One region of the Planococcus sp. 1R117A genome, then DNA from elsewhere that is predicted to be linked to it. Evidence: riboswitches for the same ligand, from Rfam matches in the RefSeq annotation. Region 1 holds a riboswitch; each other region holds the start of a gene.
The links. Region 1 has a riboswitch for S-adenosylmethionine ahead of ACSFXN_RS17585 (bifunctional homocysteine S-methyltransferase/methylenetetrahydrofolate reductase). Riboswitches for the same ligand answer to the same signal wherever they lie in the genome.
Positions count from the first base shown of each region.

Region 2: it holds a riboswitch for S-adenosylmethionine, as region 1 does, so the genes downstream of both, ACSFXN_RS04235 (LLM class flavin-dependent oxidoreductase) here and ACSFXN_RS17585 (bifunctional homocysteine S-methyltransferase/methylenetetrahydrofolate reductase) in region 1, are expected to answer to the same signal.
Region 3: it holds a riboswitch for S-adenosylmethionine, as region 1 does, so the genes downstream of both, ACSFXN_RS09870 (methionine ABC transporter ATP-binding protein) here and ACSFXN_RS17585 (bifunctional homocysteine S-methyltransferase/methylenetetrahydrofolate reductase) in region 1, are expected to answer to the same signal.
Region 4: it holds a riboswitch for S-adenosylmethionine, as region 1 does, so the genes downstream of both, ACSFXN_RS15265 (MetQ/NlpA family ABC transporter substrate-binding protein) here and ACSFXN_RS17585 (bifunctional homocysteine S-methyltransferase/methylenetetrahydrofolate reductase) in region 1, are expected to answer to the same signal.

Region 1 is NZ_JBPRLO010000007.1:39,473-43,684, forward strand. Features, by position in the region: gene ACSFXN_RS17575 (hypothetical protein) at 290-892, shown strand; gene ACSFXN_RS17580 (DUF6920 family protein) at 1,053-1,916, shown strand; SAM riboswitch class I at 2,072-2,178, shown strand; gene ACSFXN_RS17585 (bifunctional homocysteine S-methyltransferase/methylenetetrahydrofolate reductase) at 2,251-4,110, shown strand; gene metH (methionine synthase) at 4,091-4,212, shown strand, end outside.
Region 2 is NZ_JBPRLO010000001.1:915,753-919,964, forward strand. Features, by position in the region: gene ACSFXN_RS04230 (sodium:solute symporter family transporter) at 1-249, opposite strand, end outside; gene ACSFXN_RS04235 (LLM class flavin-dependent oxidoreductase) at 367-1,758, opposite strand; SAM riboswitch class I at 1,880-1,986, opposite strand; gene ACSFXN_RS04240 (GNAT family N-acetyltransferase) at 2,309-2,857, shown strand; gene ACSFXN_RS04245 (maltose acetyltransferase domain-containing protein) at 2,943-3,503, opposite strand; gene ACSFXN_RS04250 (MmgE/PrpD family protein) at 4,123-4,212, opposite strand, start outside.
Region 3 is NZ_JBPRLO010000003.1:24,038-28,249, forward strand. Features, by position in the region: gene ACSFXN_RS09860 (MetQ/NlpA family ABC transporter substrate-binding protein) at 1-645, opposite strand, end outside; gene ACSFXN_RS09865 (methionine ABC transporter permease) at 665-1,336, opposite strand; gene ACSFXN_RS09870 (methionine ABC transporter ATP-binding protein) at 1,326-2,339, opposite strand; SAM riboswitch class I at 2,406-2,514, opposite strand; gene ACSFXN_RS09875 (hypothetical protein) at 2,617-3,624, opposite strand.
Region 4 is NZ_JBPRLO010000005.1:110,552-114,763, reverse strand. Features, by position in the region: gene ACSFXN_RS15270 (metallophosphoesterase) at 1-636, shown strand, start outside; gene ACSFXN_RS15265 (MetQ/NlpA family ABC transporter substrate-binding protein) at 752-1,585, opposite strand; SAM riboswitch class I at 1,745-1,863, opposite strand; gene ACSFXN_RS15260 (alpha/beta hydrolase) at 2,041-2,943, opposite strand; gene ACSFXN_RS15255 (hypothetical protein) at 3,258-4,175, opposite strand.

The DNA of each region.
Region 1 (4,212 bases):
TATTCAGCAACTCTTTTTTATTTTGCCAGGCTGGCAGAACCATTAAATGATTTCATCAATGCCGTTCCAGAATTCCTCTGATTCTTTAGACCGCGATAAAGGCGGCATGGATGGTCTTCCCGGAATATTTTATAGACTCCTTCTTGATTGCTCATTATAATTAGAAAAGTGGAAATTTTCATTATTTTCGTATAAACACAAGGAGTTAGTTGGGGTAAGGTTAAAAAATGCTTAAACGTTAATAAGTTTGTCTAATAAGGAAAGATGTTAACTAAAGGAGATCAATGATATGAAATGGCTGCCTACACGCAAAAACAAAATTGAAGCTTTTTGGAGATGGTTCGAGAAGAACGAAGAGACCTATTTTGAATTGGCTGAAGAAAATCGGGAAGAGCTGTTTGATGAACTGCAGCAAAAGCTTCAGAAAGTGAATAAGCACCTCGTTTTTGAGTTCAGTGCAGAGCCGGAAAACGGAAAACGCGAATTCATTATCAGTGCAGACGGTATGGTCGAGGCTTTTGATGCTGTGTTTGATTTGCAGGAAGCAGCGCCGGAACTTGAGCGTTTCGAAATCATTGCGTTCAGGCAGCCTTCACTGGAAGAATTCAGCGTCCATTACGGAAACAAGGAATTGACGTGGGAAGATGTTTATTACACCGCTCTACAGGATATAGAGCAGGAAGAAGTCAATATGATGCTGTATATCAAAGGGCTGACAGAGGAAAATGAAGAGGAAATTATTCCGCTCGTCTTCATCCTTTTAGACTCGGTGATTGGAGAATACAATACGGGGGTGCATGTGGGAAGAGTTGAGTTCCATCCGTTTGAAGCGCATCCGAATGCCCGGCCGCTTCATACGTTAAAAGAATTCTTTCCGGTGGAGAGCAGTTGAAATCCAGTAAATGATCAGGACATAAAAGCCCTAGGAAGGACTGAAGTGGAGAAATCAAATGCTTTGGATGAAATAACTCGCGTAAAGCTTTTTTACTGACAGGAAAATCATGCCCGATGTCGTATATAAGGTAGTAATGCAAAAATGGAGGTGCTGTAAGATGAGGAAGAGAGTGGCGATTTCACTTTCCGTCGTTGCTGTGGCCGCGTTATATAAAGGGGCGCTGTGGAATTTCAGCAGCCAGAGCAAGAAACAAATTGAGCAGCAGCTGGCAAAAGTGCCGGATGCAGAGCCGCAAAAAGTTACAGAAGAGATGCTGAAGCAGCTTCCGGCACCTGTGCAAAAATGGCTGGCAAATGCAGGGATCGTAGGAAAGGACCAAATCCGCACTGTATTTCTAAGGCAAACTGGCTGGATGAGGTTGAAGCCGGAACAGCAGGAGTGGACAAAAGCTGAAGCTGAACAGACCATTACAACTGATCCGCCGTCATTCACTTGGACAGTGAAGATGAACATGCTGCCTTTTATCCAAATCGTGGGCCGGGACAGTTTCGAATCTGGAAAATCTGAATTGCTCATTAAAGCGGCGGGGCTATTTCCAGTCGCCCGAGAAGCGGATAATGATAAAACCGATCAATCGGCATTGCAGCGTTATTTAATGGAAGTGTCCTGGTATCCGACCGCCGCCATCAGCCCTTATATTACATGGGAAGAAATTGATGGAAACACGGCTAGGGCGACAATGGATTATCAAGGGGTATCAGGTTCAGCGACCTATCATTTTAAGGAAGACGGCGAGCTGGAAAAAATTATCGCTCTTCGGTATAAGGACAGCAGCCCAGAGGCGCCTCTTGTACCTTGTGTTGCCGAAATCAAAGAACATCACAGCGCGGGCGGGATTAAAGTTCCTTCTAAAATCGAAATCACGTGGCAATTGGAAGAAGGAGATTTTACTTGGTACAAATTCGAAGTTCATGCAGCAGAGTTTGATCCAATACAAGCGGCAAAAAATACACCGCTTTGAGAAAGTTAACACTTCAACACAGAAAGTTCTTTCTTTTTCGACAAATCAACTTGACCTGAGGCCTGGATACAGTTACGATTTAAAGATATAAATTGAAAATTCAATCAGATGGACTCCAACTGCCTGTTAAAATGGAATAACAACTGAATAGTGAATTCTTATCGAGAGAAGTCGAGGGACTGGCCCTATGAAGCTTCAGCAACCAGCCATGAATGGTCAGGTGCTAATTCCAGCAGGCATGCAAATGTCTGGCAGATGAAAAGGAACGAGTTTATTAATCGTAAAGCCTTCTTTTTCAAAGATGGCTTTTTTTGTATATTTAGGAGGCGAAAGCATGGGTTTATTAGATGAGCTAAAGACGAGAATATTGACGGCAGACGGAGCAATGGGAACGTTATTATATTCATACGGCATTGAATACTGCAACGAGGAATTGAATTTGCAGCGGCCGGAAATCATCGAAAAGATCCATCAGGAATACATTCAGGCCGGTGCAGATATCATCCAGACCAATACGTATGGCGGCAATGCCTTGAAACTTGCGCGTTATGGGCTGGAGCATCAAGTGAAAGAAATCAACGAATCGGCAATCCGCATTGCAAAACGGGCGGCCGCTCCGGGCGGGCAATTTGTCTTTGGGACAATCGGCGGCATCCGGGGCATCCGGAAAAGCGATGCGACTTTGCAGGAAATCATCACGATGGTGGACCAGCAAGCAAGCTATTTGCTGGCAGGAGACCCGGATGCCTTGTTACTTGAGACATATTATGATTTTGAAGAACTGGCTGAAACCGTTACCCATCTACGGAAAGTGACCAATGTGCCGTTGATTGCCCAAGTGTCCATGCACGAGCCGGGCATCTTGCAAAACGGCCTGGCTTTGAATGACGCCTTGCATCAACTGGAAGAATTAGGTGCAGATATTGTCGGCGTCAATTGCCGGTTGGGGCCTCACCATACGATTCAGGCGCTGGAAGAAGTGGCGTTGCCGAAAAAAGCTTACCTTTCGGCTTATCCGAACGCCAGCTTATTGGATCTTGAAAATGGCCGGGTGGTTTATGAATCGGAAGCAGATTATTTCGGACGCGCAGGTTTATTATTAAGAGAAGAAGGGGCACGCTTGATCGGCGGCTGTTGCGGCACGACGCCAAAACACATCGAAGCGCTAAAAAAACGCATCGGCAATTTAAAACCGATTACTGAAAAAGAAGTAGTTAGGAAAAAGCCGATTGTCATTCGCGAAGCAGAAGCACTTGAAGAGGCTCAGCTTCATGAAAAAGCGAAAACGGAGCGTACCATTATTGTGGAATTGGATACGCCGAAACATTTGGATATTACAAAATTCATCGAAGGGTCAAAAGCGCTGAGTGCAGCAGGAGTAGACGCAGTTACGATGGCGGACAATTCACTTGCCTCTCCAAGGGTCAGCAATTTGGCGATGGGCGCCATTTTGAAACACCAGGAACAAATCCGTCCGCTTGCACACATAACATGCCGTGATCGGAACTTGATCGGCTTGCAGTCGCATTTGATGGGACTGGATGCCCTCGGAATCCATGACATCCTGGCAGTAACGGGAGATCCGACAAAAGTGGGCGATTTTCCTGGAGCGACCAGTGTTTATGATGTCTCGAGCCTGGAATTGATCCAGTTGATCAAAAAGCTGAATGAGGGCATTTCATTTTCGGGGAAACCGCTGCGCAAAAAAGCGAACTTCTCCGTCGCCGCTGCGTTCAACCCGAATGTCCGGGTGCTTGACCGGGCAGTGTCGCGTTTGGAGAAGAAAATTGAAAGCGGCGCGGATTATTTCATTTCGCAGCCGGTTTATACGAAAGAGAAAATCATTGAAATTTATGAAGCGACCAAGCATCTGGATACGCCGATTTTCCTCGGAGTAATGCCTTTGACGAGCATCCGCAGTGCCGAATTCCTGCATAATGAAGTGCCGGGCATCAAGTTATCGGAAGACGCGCTCGAGCGGATGCGCGCTTGCGGCGATGATAAAGACTGGGCCAGCGCAGAAGGCATCCAAATCGCCAAAGAACTGATTGATACAGCAGCGAAATTATTCAATGGCATTTACTTGATCACGCCATTTTTCCGCTATGATATGTCTTTGGAATTGATCGATTATATCCGCCAACTTGATAGACAGAAAGAGAGCGATCGCAGCCATGTCCAAACAGCTAATTGAACAACTTGAAAAAAGAATTTTAATTATTGACGGAGCTATGGGAACGATGATTCAGAATGCTGATTTATCAGCAGAAGATTTCGGCGGAGAGCAGCTCGACGG
Region 2 (4,212 bases), on a different contig from region 1:
ATACCATAATGTCGATAATCCATATGTATAGGCCCAGCCGGGAACCCCAAGAAATAAATTCGCACTCGCGTAAGAGGTGCCGAAGCTCATGCCGACAAGCGCCGGGCTTATCTTGCCTTTGGCAAGAGCGAAGCCTTTCATCGAACCGCTGTGAACAGCGCCTTTCTTACCGAGCCAAGTCGTCCATGCAAAATAGCCAATAAGCATTACGATGATAAATGGAAGCAACCATGTTGTGTCTTCACGCATTGCCATCTTCTCCTTTCCGTTTCGGTTTTGGATAGATTTTATTCCATAGAGTCAGTCCGGCGATCCAGAAAACCGCGACACTGATCCAGTAAGCTGTAATCATGTCCATTCCCCCTTCTAGTTTTCAATTGGCTGATGCAATTGCTTATAGCTGGCACCAGGATGCGTTTCTTTCAATCCGGTCTGGCCTTTGCCGTAAATTTTTTCGCGGTACGTGCCTTCTGCATATTCTTTTTGGACAAGGCCGCGCTCCTGCAAGACCGGAATGACAAGTTCGACAAAGTCCACGAAACTTCCAGGGGCAAGGGTATAAGCAAGGTTGAAGCCATCGACACCTGTTTCTTCCACCCAATGTTCGATTTCATCCGCGATTTGTTCCGGCGTCCCTACTGCAACCGGCCCTCTGCCGCCAATTCCGACAAACGTGGCAAGTTCACGGATGGTCCATTTGCGGTCCGGGTCGGCGCGCGTAAACACTTCGACTGCCGATTGCATGGCGTTGCTTTGGATATATTCCAAAGTTTCGTCTGGATCGTATCCGGAAAAATCGATGCCCGTCCAGCCGCCGAGAAGTGCAAGGGCCCCTTCATAGCTGACATAGCTTTTCAGTTCCTCGTATTTCGCTTGCGCTTCCGCTTCTGTTTTTCCAACGATGGCGGTGAACGTTGTGTAGACGATGACGTCTTCTGGATTGCGGCCGTTTGCCTGGATGCGTTCACGCAATGCGGTTACCCCTTTTTTCACGACTTGGGTGGTCGGGCCGGCTGTGAACACCGATTCCGCATGCTTTGCCGCAAACTCACGGCCGCGCGGTGAAGCGCCTGCCTGGAACAGAACCGGCGTACGCTGCGGCGACGGTTCCGACAAATGAGCTCCAGGAACTTTGAAATATTCCCCTTCATGCCGGATGTCGTGCACTTTTGACGGGTCGGTGTATACTTTCGCCTGTTTATCACGGACGACGGCGCCGTCTTCCCAGCTTCCTTCCCATAGCTTATAGCAGACTTCCAAGTACTCCGCTGCAAAATCGTAGCGCTGATCGTGGTTCATCTGGTCTTCGAGCCCAATATTGAGTGCCGCGCTTTTCAGATAGGAAGTCACGACATTCCAACCGATGCGCCCTTTCGTCAAATGATCCAATGTCGACATGCGCCGCGCAAATGTATAAGGATGTTCATGACTGACCGAAGCGGTAACACCGAAACTCAAATGTTTGGTGACCGATGACATCAGCGGCACGACCAGCAGCGGATCATTGACTGGAGACTGGACCGCGTTGCGAAGCGCAGCATCCCGGGAGCCATTATAAACATCATAAGTACCCAGCACGTCCGCCAGGAACACCGCATCGAATTTCCCTTTTTCCAACAGCTTGGCAAGTTCAATCCAGTATTCACTGTCAGTGTAGGTATGGGAACGATCGTCTTCATGCACCCATAATCCAGGGGACTGATGCCCACCCGCACACACCATTTCAAATGCGTTCAAGTAAATCCGTTTCTTCGTCATATATATTCCTCCTCATTTTTATTCATTAAATTTGTGCGGTGCCGTCTGCTGAAAAATATAAAAAGCCCTCTTTTTCTCAACGAACGAGAAAAGAGGGCTGCATAAATGGACAGGATCCGCTCTCTTATCTCCCAAGAAAAAATCTTGCTGGAATTAGCACCTTTCTGACAAATGTCAGAGGTTGCTGAAGCGTCAACGGGCCAGTCCCTCGGCTTCTCTGGATAAGATTATTAAATTTAAATCCAATCATAATACTAGGAAATCAAGAAGTCAACCAAACATTTTAAATTGTTCGACTATTTTTATGGTATTCATTTACAGATTATCTATGAAACCTTTTCCTTGCGCCTTTTAAAGCGCTTTCAAAAATTCTCAATCTTTTTATTTTACTGCAAACTTTTTTCACATTGTTTATTGCCATCCATTTTCAAAAACTCTAAGATGAAAGTACTAGAGGTTAAGGGGTTGAGGTTATTGCGTACAATAGGCAGGTTTTCAATAAATGAGGTGTGCAAAAATCACAAACGCTAAGGAGGCTGACATGACAACCATTACTTCAAACCTTTTTACCGGAGAAAAGCTGAAGCTTTCACTGCCGCGAGAAGAAGACACAGACATTATGCTGAAATGGGGAGAAGACGCTGACTATATGCGGAATATCGATACGGAGTTCGCCCTTCCCCGCAACCGGGAGCAACTGGCAAGCGAAGGTGCGCCAAATCCTAATGAAGCCTATTTCCGGCTAAGAACAATTGACGGGGACCGTTTGATCGGCTTTACCGTCATCCATTCGATTGAATGGAATAACCGCGCCGGGATGATGGCCATCGGCATCGGGGATGCTGCAGACCGCAGCAAAGGCTACGGATCGGATGCGCTAAAGCTGATTCTCCGCTACGCTTTTCATGAATTGAACCTGGATCGGGTCGGCCTGGAAGTGATCGAGTACAATAAAGGCGGTATCCGGGCTTATGAGAAAGCAGGTTTTCAAGTGGAGGGCCGCAAACGCTCGATGGTGTACCGCGATGGCAAACGCTTTGACGTCATCGTGATGGGCACTTTGCGCCCGGAATGGGAAGCAATTCATTTTGAAAACTGAATACCAACAGTCCGGCATCGAGTGAGATGCTGGACTGTTTTAATGTTGCAGAAATTGCTGCAGTTTTATTAGTATTTTTCACTGGCTATTGTTCCAGTTGTTTGATGACTCTTGCCGGATTTCCTCCGACAAAGACACCCGCCGGCACGTCTTTCGTAACAACCGCACCGGAAGCGATGACGGTGTTGTCCCCGATTGTTATGCCAGGATTAATCACAGCCCGTCCGCCGATCCAGACATTTGCTCCGATCGCAACCGGCTTCCCGAACTCCAATCCTGCGTTTCGTTCTTTCGCATTCAGCGAATGTGTCGCTGTGTAAATATGGACGCCCGGCCCCATCATACAGTTTGCTCCGATCCGGATTTCGCAGACATCCAATAAGACGCAGTCAAAATTAGCGTAGAAATTCTCGCCAACATGGATGTTATAGCCGTAATTGCAGTGGAATACCGGTTCGACTTCCAGTTTGTTTCCCGTTGACCCAAACAGTTCCTTTAATAAGCCGGTTCTTCTGTTGGCATCCGTTTCCAATGACTGATTGAACAGCCGGGTCAATCTCCGCGCCTGGAGTCTGTCACTCAGCAGTTCAGGGTCAGTCGCATCGTAAAGCGCACCTAGCAGCATTTTCTCTTTCTCGCTTCTCATGTGATCCTCTCCCATCTATGGCTCTTTTTTATATCATCTTACTTCTCCAGCCAAATGGCTACAGAAAAAAATCAATTGCCATAGATAAATGAACCTCGGAGACAGCCTAAGAAAGAGCCTTTGTTTTAAAGGCTCTTTCTTAGGCTGTCGAGAAACTCTTATTCTCTTTTTTCATTTCGCTCTAGGACGGACGCTTTCCGTGGGGTGCGGCCCTAAGCCTCCTCGCTCGCTGGCGAAGACCTTGTGCTCCTGCATCGCTGCGCTAGCTTCGTCGCAAATGAACGGGGCAAATTGCTTTTGCCCCGTTCATTCCCTGCGGGGTCTCAGGACTCGCCCTATTCCCACAGGAGTCGCCGCCTTCCGCTACATTCAGCTTCCTTTTGTTACCTTTAGAGATTCTCTGGAATAGGGAGCTGATTCGGAAAGCTCTTTAATGTTTGTTCCTGCTCCTTAGATATGGAGCCAACCAGCGGAGAAAACCGTACTGCTCCTGCATCGCTTCGCTGCTTCGTCGCAAAGACTTGGCTTCACAAACCTCGGCCAATGTCTTCCCATCTGGTTAGCGGAATATCGGTTAAGGGATTATCACCCATAGAAGTTCTATCTTTCTCTTTTTGTATCAATTGTATATTTTTTCAGTATCGGCTTTCGTCAATTCGATCAATTCCGACAAATCCGCTTTTTCATCGATGATGTACATCGCTGTCCG
Region 3 (4,212 bases), on a different contig from region 1:
CAATGCCTCTAGCAAGTCCATATCAGCCGCTAATGCGAAGTTCCCTGGAACAGCTGCCAAGTCTGAGCTTTCAACTGCACGCGGCAATCCACCGGCTTCGATCGGCTGGAACACCAGATTTTTCGTGTTTGTTTCGATGTCTTTTTCTGAAACTGTCAGTTCCTCTGCATCGGGGTTCAAAGTGATCAAGCCGTGATCCTGCAGTATTAAGAATGTCCGGGCAGCGTTGACCGGATCGTTCGGGATGGCGATGGTCGAACCATCTTTAATTTCTTCGATTGAGTCATATTTATTGGAATAAATACCCATTGGAGCCGTCGGCACTGTAATCAATCCGGTCAAATCCATGCCGTTTTCTTTCGAAAAGTTTTCCAGGTAAACCGAGTGCTGGAATAAGTTAGCGTCCAGATCCCCGGTGTCCAAAGCGTTATTCGGCTGGATGTAATCACTGAATTCAACGATTTCTACTGTATAGCCTTTTTCTTCAAGAGCCGGTTTGAATGCTTGGGTCAGCATATCGCTGTATGGGCCGGCTGTGCCGCCAAGTTTGATGGACTTGCTGTCGGCGCTGGATTCTTCGCCGCCGCAAGCAGCGAGCAATGTCAGTAGTACGAGCAGGATAGCTGGCAATAAGAATTTTTTCATGTGAGGTTCTCTCCCTTATTTATCGTTTGTCTACTGCTTTAGAAGTCCAGTCTCCCAATTGCTGAAGGATTTGGACAAGAACAATCAAGATGACGACGGTGACGATCATGATGGTGTTGTCATAGCGGTAATAGCCGAAGCGGATCGCCAAGTCGCCGATGCCGCCGCCTCCGACCACTCCAGCCATCGCAGAGTAAGCGACGAGTGAAATGATGGTGATGGTAATCCCTTGGATGATGCCGGCTTTCGCTTCCGGCAGCAGCACATCTTTGATGATCATCCATGGCGTGGCGCCGACAGCAACCGCTGCTTCGATGACGCCTTTATCGATTTCACGCAGTGACGTCTCGACGATACGGGCGAAAAATGGAATCGCGGCAACCGACAGCGATACGCTCGCTGCTGCTGGGCCGATTGTGGAATCGACCAACAGTTTTGTAAGTGGAATCAAAGCGACAAGCAAGATGATAAACGGAATCGACCGGATCATATTGACGGCAAACCCTAACACGGATTTGATGAAACGGTTTTGCAAAAACAAGCCTTTGTCAGTAACAAACAATACGATGCCGAGCGGCAAGCCGATGACGATCGCAATAGCGAGAGACACGCCGATCATATATAAAGTTTCGCCGAACGCTTTCGAGATGTCCGGCCACAATTCCATCATATGCTGAAAATCAAATCCCATTTGCAATCACCTCCACATTTGCTCCCCGGCCTTCCATATAAGTGATGGCCCGGTGAATGTTATCGGCCCTGCCTTGTATTTCCATCAAGAACAAGCCAAGAGGCTTTTCCTGTATATATTCGATTGAGCCATGGAGAAAATTCCCTTTGACGTCAAAGTTCTGAACCGTATCGGTGATGACGCCTTCTCCGGCGACCGCTCCCTTGAACTGCACTTTGATGACACGTCCCGTACAAGCTGCAAGGATCGGCTGCGGCACATCGAACGATACGACCGATGAGATAAATTCCTTGGTCAGTTCCGCTTTCGGAGCTGAGAACAAATCGTAGACTTCTCCTTCTTCGATGACACGGCCGTCTTGCATCACTGCCATGCGGTCGCAGATTTCTTTCACGACATTCATTTCATGGGTGATTAACACGATGGTGATGTTCAGCTCCCGGTTGATTTTTTTCAGCAGCCGCAAAATCGATAAGGTTGTATTTGGGTCGAGGGCGGATGTGGCTTCATCGCACAGCAGAACGGACGGGTTATTTGCTAATGCCCGGGCAATGCCGACACGCTGCTTTTGGCCGCCGCTCAACTGTGCCGGATAGACGTCTTTCTTATCGGTCAAGCCGACCATGTTGAGCAGTTCGTCGACGCGTTTCGCTATTTGCCCTTTTGGCAACTTGGCCGCTTTCAATGCAAAAGCGATATTTTCAGCCACGGTCTTTTGGCTGATCAAGTAAAAATGCTGAAAGATCATACCGATTTTCAGCCTGGCTTGCCGCAGCTTTTCACCTTTCAGTTTGGCCAAATCCAAGCCGTCAACTTTAATTTCGCCGCTTGTCGGGCGCTCCAGCAAGTTCATGCAGCGAAGCAAGGAGCTTTTCCCAGCCCCTGAGTAGCCGACGATCCCGAACACCTCGCCTTCGTTGATTGTCAGCGTGACGTTATCGACTCCAGTAACCATTCCTTTTTTCGTTTGATAGCCTTTTGAAAGATTCGTGATGCTGATCATGGTGTCCCTCCTTTTTTGCCAATAAAAAATGCCTCTTTCATAAAGAAAGAGGCACCGAATGGATTAGGCTTATCTCTCAGAATGAAATCATTCTGCAGGAATTAGCACCTTCTCAGATCGCTCTGTAGGTTGCTGGACGTCATAGGGCCTGTCCCTCGGTCTCTCTTGATAATGTTCCATATGCAATTGTGTTTAATATGTTTCTAATAGTATTAAAGATTGTGACTACTGTCAAACCTTTATTAATAAAATTCAACCATCGGCTTCAATCTGGCTGCTAGAGGGACAGTTCCTCATCCACTCGGTCGATTACCACGAATGGCGACGAACCGTCAAAATAATACCCGGATTTCTCATCTTCCGCCACTTTTATCGACGCTGGAATTTCCATTTCAGCCATGATTCGCTTCACTTCTGCAACCACTAATGAAAATGTTTTTTCCGGAACGCCTGTGATGACATGCGTAAACAGGAAGTAGTCTTTCAGCGACCATGGAGTTGCCGCTTCACCGCGGCGGGTTTTCACCAATAGATAGCGCAGTACATTGGCTTGGACAGGTGACAGCTGTTCCGAAATGCCATTGTAGGTCAAGAGAGCGCCAAATTTATTGAATTTCAGTGAAATGACATCCTTCATCTGCTGCTCGCCGCTTTCTTCTTCCGAGCAAAGCACAGCACCGAAAGGCGTCACGATTCGGTAAGCGTGGCTCTTCAGCATGCCGTCGTTGTAGCAAAGCTGCGTCGGCAACGATGTATAGCTGGTGGAAATTATGTCGCTCGAAGGCACTTCACCTTGGATGGCGGTATGCAGAGCACTATTCGTCAAATACAGGACGGCGCGGCTGATTTGTTCAGCGTTCAGCAAAAAGCGCTTGTCGGTATAAAAAGTCTGGCTGCTCAGTGCCTGCTGGAGGTACATCACCGCTTCGCTATGGATACCTGAACGGTAAGCCAAAAAGCCGAGGCGATAAGCCGCAATCGGATTTTGGGAATCGTAAGAAAGAACTTTTTTCAGAACCTTTTCCGTATCCTCATAGATGGTTAGATGATCCGTGTACGTGTGCATGCCATAGCGCAATAAGTAGGATACTAACTTTTTCTTGATGTAGCTATAATAAGCGCGATAATCTTCATCGTCTTGCACCAGCGCCTCTAATTGGCTGTGCATGGCATCGTACACTTCTATCTTGGAATAGCTTAAACCGCCGAGCTTGGTTTCGCCAAGGCCCAGCAGTTCTTGCTCTAATTCTTCTAGTTCTTCTAAACTGATTCCCTGAAAGCGCATGGTGTTCCTCCCGAATAAATACTGAACAACTTGAAACTTGATGTATTTCATGTATTTTTGATATATATTTGTTTTGACGAAAAATAAAATAAGATATATTTTACATTTATATTAAACTTGCATCGTTTTTCATGATACCAATGCTTGAAAAGATACACAATAGGGCAAAAGATAATTTTATTGTAAAAGAATTATTAAGATGATCATTTATAGAGGTATATGAACCTATAAAAAGCATATCGTTTTAAAGCCTTATACCCTCCGTTCATTAATCACTGCAACTTTTCCAGTCCGCTGTTCACTGCCCAGACATCCTGCCATAATTTTCTGCTGAAAAGCCTTTTTTGATGTAATTTATTAGGCTCTGGAGAGAAAGTTAGTTCCAGTATACGGATTTACTTTCCTTTCGGGCGAAAATACTTTCCTTTCAATCTCGTTTACTATCTTTCCCTGCTAGAATACTTTCTGTTCCCCTTCTTTTTCTTCAAACCATTTCCGTTTCGCCGCATAAGCAAAAAAATGTGCGCTTCATTACATTTCAGTGAAACTTTCCGCTTGCCCGAAACGTAGTACAAGTTGAAGCATTTT
Region 4 (4,212 bases), on a different contig from region 1:
CGGCTGCAAGACGGTTTTCCAGAAACCAAGCTATTATTCGTCCATGGCAACCACGATGTCTATGCGGAAGATTCCGCCGCTGCCTATTCCAAACTTCTCGAGTTCCGCGGAAATCTTGGCAACGGCCCTGTCCAATTGAACGAAGACTGGGTCGTAATCGACGATGGCGGCTGGTATGATTACACATTCGGCGTTGCGGGATTTACTGAACAGCAATTTGCCAAAGGCACATTCGGCAGCTTTACGTGGCCGGATAAAACGTATGCCCACTGGCCAGTAACCGACTCTGCCTTGACGGAGCAGTATACCGCAAAACTGGAGAACTGGCTCAAAGAATATCGCGGCAAAAACATCATCCTGGTCACTCATGTTGTACCGTTCGCTCATTTTCTGCAAGTGAAGGAAGATCCGAGCTGGGATTTCTTCAATGCCATGATGGGAAGTTCCCGCTTTGGCGAACTGGCGATGGAATACCAGGTCAAAAAGCTTATTTTTGGCCATACCCATACACGCTATCATGAACATTATAAAAACATTGAAGTAATCTGCAATCCGCTCGGCTATTACCCGCATGAATGGAACCTGCAGTCAGCTGAAGAAGAAATCGCATCAACGATTAAAATGATTGAAATTTAAAGAATTGTGCTATCCGCCTACTCCCTTTTTCGGACCTGCGAATACTGGCCAATACCGTTAAACAAAAAAAGCCGCCTTCGATGGATTCCATCGAAGGCGGCTTTCTCATTAAGTTTTACCAAGAAGGAATAAGCGATCCCGCAAACTCTTTTTCAATGAATTGTTTTACTTCATCGCTATGGTACAGTTCAAGGAATTGCTTGATCGCTTCATCGTCTTTGTTTTCAGTGCGTGATGCAACAAGATTGACGAAAGGCGAGTCGCTTGGTTCGATGAAAATCGAATCTTCTGCTGGCACAAAGCCCGCTTCAAGCGCGAAATTGGTATTGATGGCTGCTGCATCCAGCTCGTTCAATTGGCGTGGAATTTGAGCAGAGTCCAGTTCGATAAACTCGTAGTTGTTTTTATTTTCAGCGATATCCATTACCGTCGCCTGCAAGCCAACGCCTTCCTTCACTTTAAGAAGGCCCGCTTTTTCGAACAAAGCTAGAGCCCGTCCACTATTGGTCGGATCACTCGGCAAACCGATTTTTGCTCCTTCCGGCAGTTCGCTGACATCTTTGTAGTCTAATGAATAAATGCCCATCGGAAACGTTACCGTATCACCGACGCGGACCAAATCCAAGTCCCGGCTTTTTTTCATTTCTTCAAAAAACGGTTCCGTCTGGAATGAGTTCAAGTCAATTTCCTCTTCTGCTAACGCAACATTCGGCATTACGTAGTCAGAGAACACTTTCGTTTCAATAGTGAAGTCCAGTCCTTGCTCTTCTGCAAGTTCCGCAACTTTTTCGACGAGCTCTTCATGCGGACCTCCGGTTACGCCGACCGTTAAAACACCATCACTGACAAGGCTTTCCGCTTCTTTAGTTGATGCCTCTTCACCACTTCCGCAAGCTCCTAAAACTGCTGCTGACAAAACCAGTACACTTCCTGCTATCCATTTCTTCATGTCATTTCCCCTTTTCCTGTTTCTTTTTCATTGCCAGTGTGGCCAGTAAAACCTTCAACTGCATGCAGCCGTTGTAATGACAACCCGCTTCCTTTTCTGTGAAAAATAAAAATGCCTCTCTTAAAAGAGAGGCATTCAAAAAAGTTTGAGTTTACACCTCTCTTATTTTCCAAAATACCAAGTATTTTGCAGGATGTAGCACCTTTTCATGGTCGTTCAAAACCTTGAATGGTTGCCGGGCTTCACAGGGCCAGTCCCTCCGCCGCTCTTCATAAGAGATTTACATATTTAATTTATATTTTCATACTATTTCAATATAACGCAAAAAGCAAGACCCATTTTGTTTATTGTGAATTTTAGCAATAAAGAACCAGATTGAAATACCACTTAGGTTTAGAATTTCCATTGATAAAGGAAAGCATTTTTTTTGTCTCTCTGCTTTCTTTAAATCAGTCTCACAAATGCTCCTTGAACCACTCAATTTGTGGTGGCAGAAAATCCGACAATCCTGGGTCTACATAGGCACTATAGTGGCCGCCGGGAAGAACCACTAATTTTTTAGGCTCATGTGCTTTTTGAAAAGCTTCTATGGTTAAATCCGCTGTCGCCAACATATCATTTTCTGCCACCAACATTAATAAAGGTGTCGGGGAAATACGCTCAATCGTGCTGCTCGGGCTATATTCCAAAAGAGCTTCCATTGTTTCAAGCGTAATTCTATTTTCCCAATTTGGTGCAATCGTGTTCCCTGTTTCAGTAAACCAGTCAAAAGCCTCTGGAATCGGCAAAGCACTTACTTCACCCTCTGGTGCAACTACCGGCACATACTGGTGCTCCGCTCCCATATAACGGGCCAGACGGTAAGCACTTAGATTTTGGACGAATCCATGGAATATGTCATTTCTCATTAACCGTTGAGCACTCTTCCATCCGTTTACCACGGGAGCTTGGGCTACGACAACTTTCACCCGTGGATCTATTGCTGCCAAATGCAATACATGAGCTCCACTGTAGCCAGCTCCCCATATGCCAATTCGATTTTCATCTACTTGATCATGAGTTGAAATCCAGCTGATTGCATTTCTATAATCTTTATGCTGCTCTGCAGGAATCACATGCTGCCTTGGCTCCCCTTCACTTTCCCCGATAAATCGGTAATCAAAAACCAATACGGCAAAACCTGCCTCTGCAAATTTTTCCGCAAAGTTCTTCAAATGCATCTCTTTCACCGCATTAAATCCATGCGCCATGACAATCGCCGGTTTTTTGCTAAGCTCTCCTCCTTCCGGAACGTACAACCAGCCCTTACAATTTAACCCTTCGCTTACGAACGTAACATCATTCTTGATAACCTTCATTTCATCCCTCCTTTGGAATTTATTATTTCGAAAATATAGCAAAAACTTCCTCTTTCTAAATGTATCAGAAAAATCAGATAATTAATATAAAGGATTGATTATTGTACGGGTCAATTGAAGGAGAATTCTTTTTAAAGAATCTGTTTAGTATTTTTCATTACCAAACCTAGCGGAGCTGCCAGAATTCAGCCTGTCTTATATTCTTCTAAAACATTAAGTTTTGATCCATACCCCATCATGCCCAATCATTCTGCAACAAAGGAAAGCGCAAAAAAGGACCAAGAGTTTCCTCTAAGTCCCTGAAGGTTTTCCCATTATTTGTTCTTGTATTCCGTCACAATCGTGCCAATAAGAATTCCCATTACTCGGCCTTTGAACGCATCCGGTACGGATTCACCGGTTGGGTTTTTGTAATACAAAAGATTGGCTTCTTCGTTATATGTAAAGCCAAGATTCATTAAGTTCGTTTTTAACGGCTCCGGCAATTGGTCGCTGCCTGTCACTTCTTTAAAGTAAGGTGTCGTATAGATCGAAACATCGACATCATCCAAGCTGGATTCGAGAACGAATAGATCTGTATCACTTTTCACAATCCATTGGCCTTTAGAGCTGACTGCTAATTGCATATGTTCCAAAGTGGAAATGCCCTCCAGATTAACCCCAAAAATCTGATTGATCAGCACACGGCTCTCTGCGCCAGTGAGTGCGTAATCGTGATCTTTCAGATAGCGGTCCATCACTTCATTCTTCGCCATTTCCATAATCCGTGCATCTTGCTTAGTCGATGCCGGTTCTTCGTTCAAGGAAACACGCAAGCTTTCCATCACATCTGTAGGATAGCTGGCCAATTTGCTGCCATAATCCATCTTCGAAACGTAGTTCAGATCGATATCAAAGATTTCTTTTACCGCCAGCCGAACTTCATTGCCTTTGACCTTTTTGCCAAATGAAGCTAAGTAACGGTCCATGACGTTCACTTTCGGCATCGTTTGAATCACAGCATCTACTTGGGTTGACTTAGCATTTGCTCCTAAACTAACCCGGACCGCTTTCATTACCTTTTTCGAATACTTCGTATCCTGTTCAATATGCTGCGCTTCGTAGGCTTGAGTATTCGAGTATGCTGGTGCTTCTGCAGCAAAGACGCTTCCTACTCCGCCAGTTAAAGCAACACTTGTGATCGTGCTGAATAAGATAAGATTTTTTGTCATGTTTTTGAATTGGATTTTCATTTTTATTCCTCTTTCTAGAAACTATAATTTTGTATTG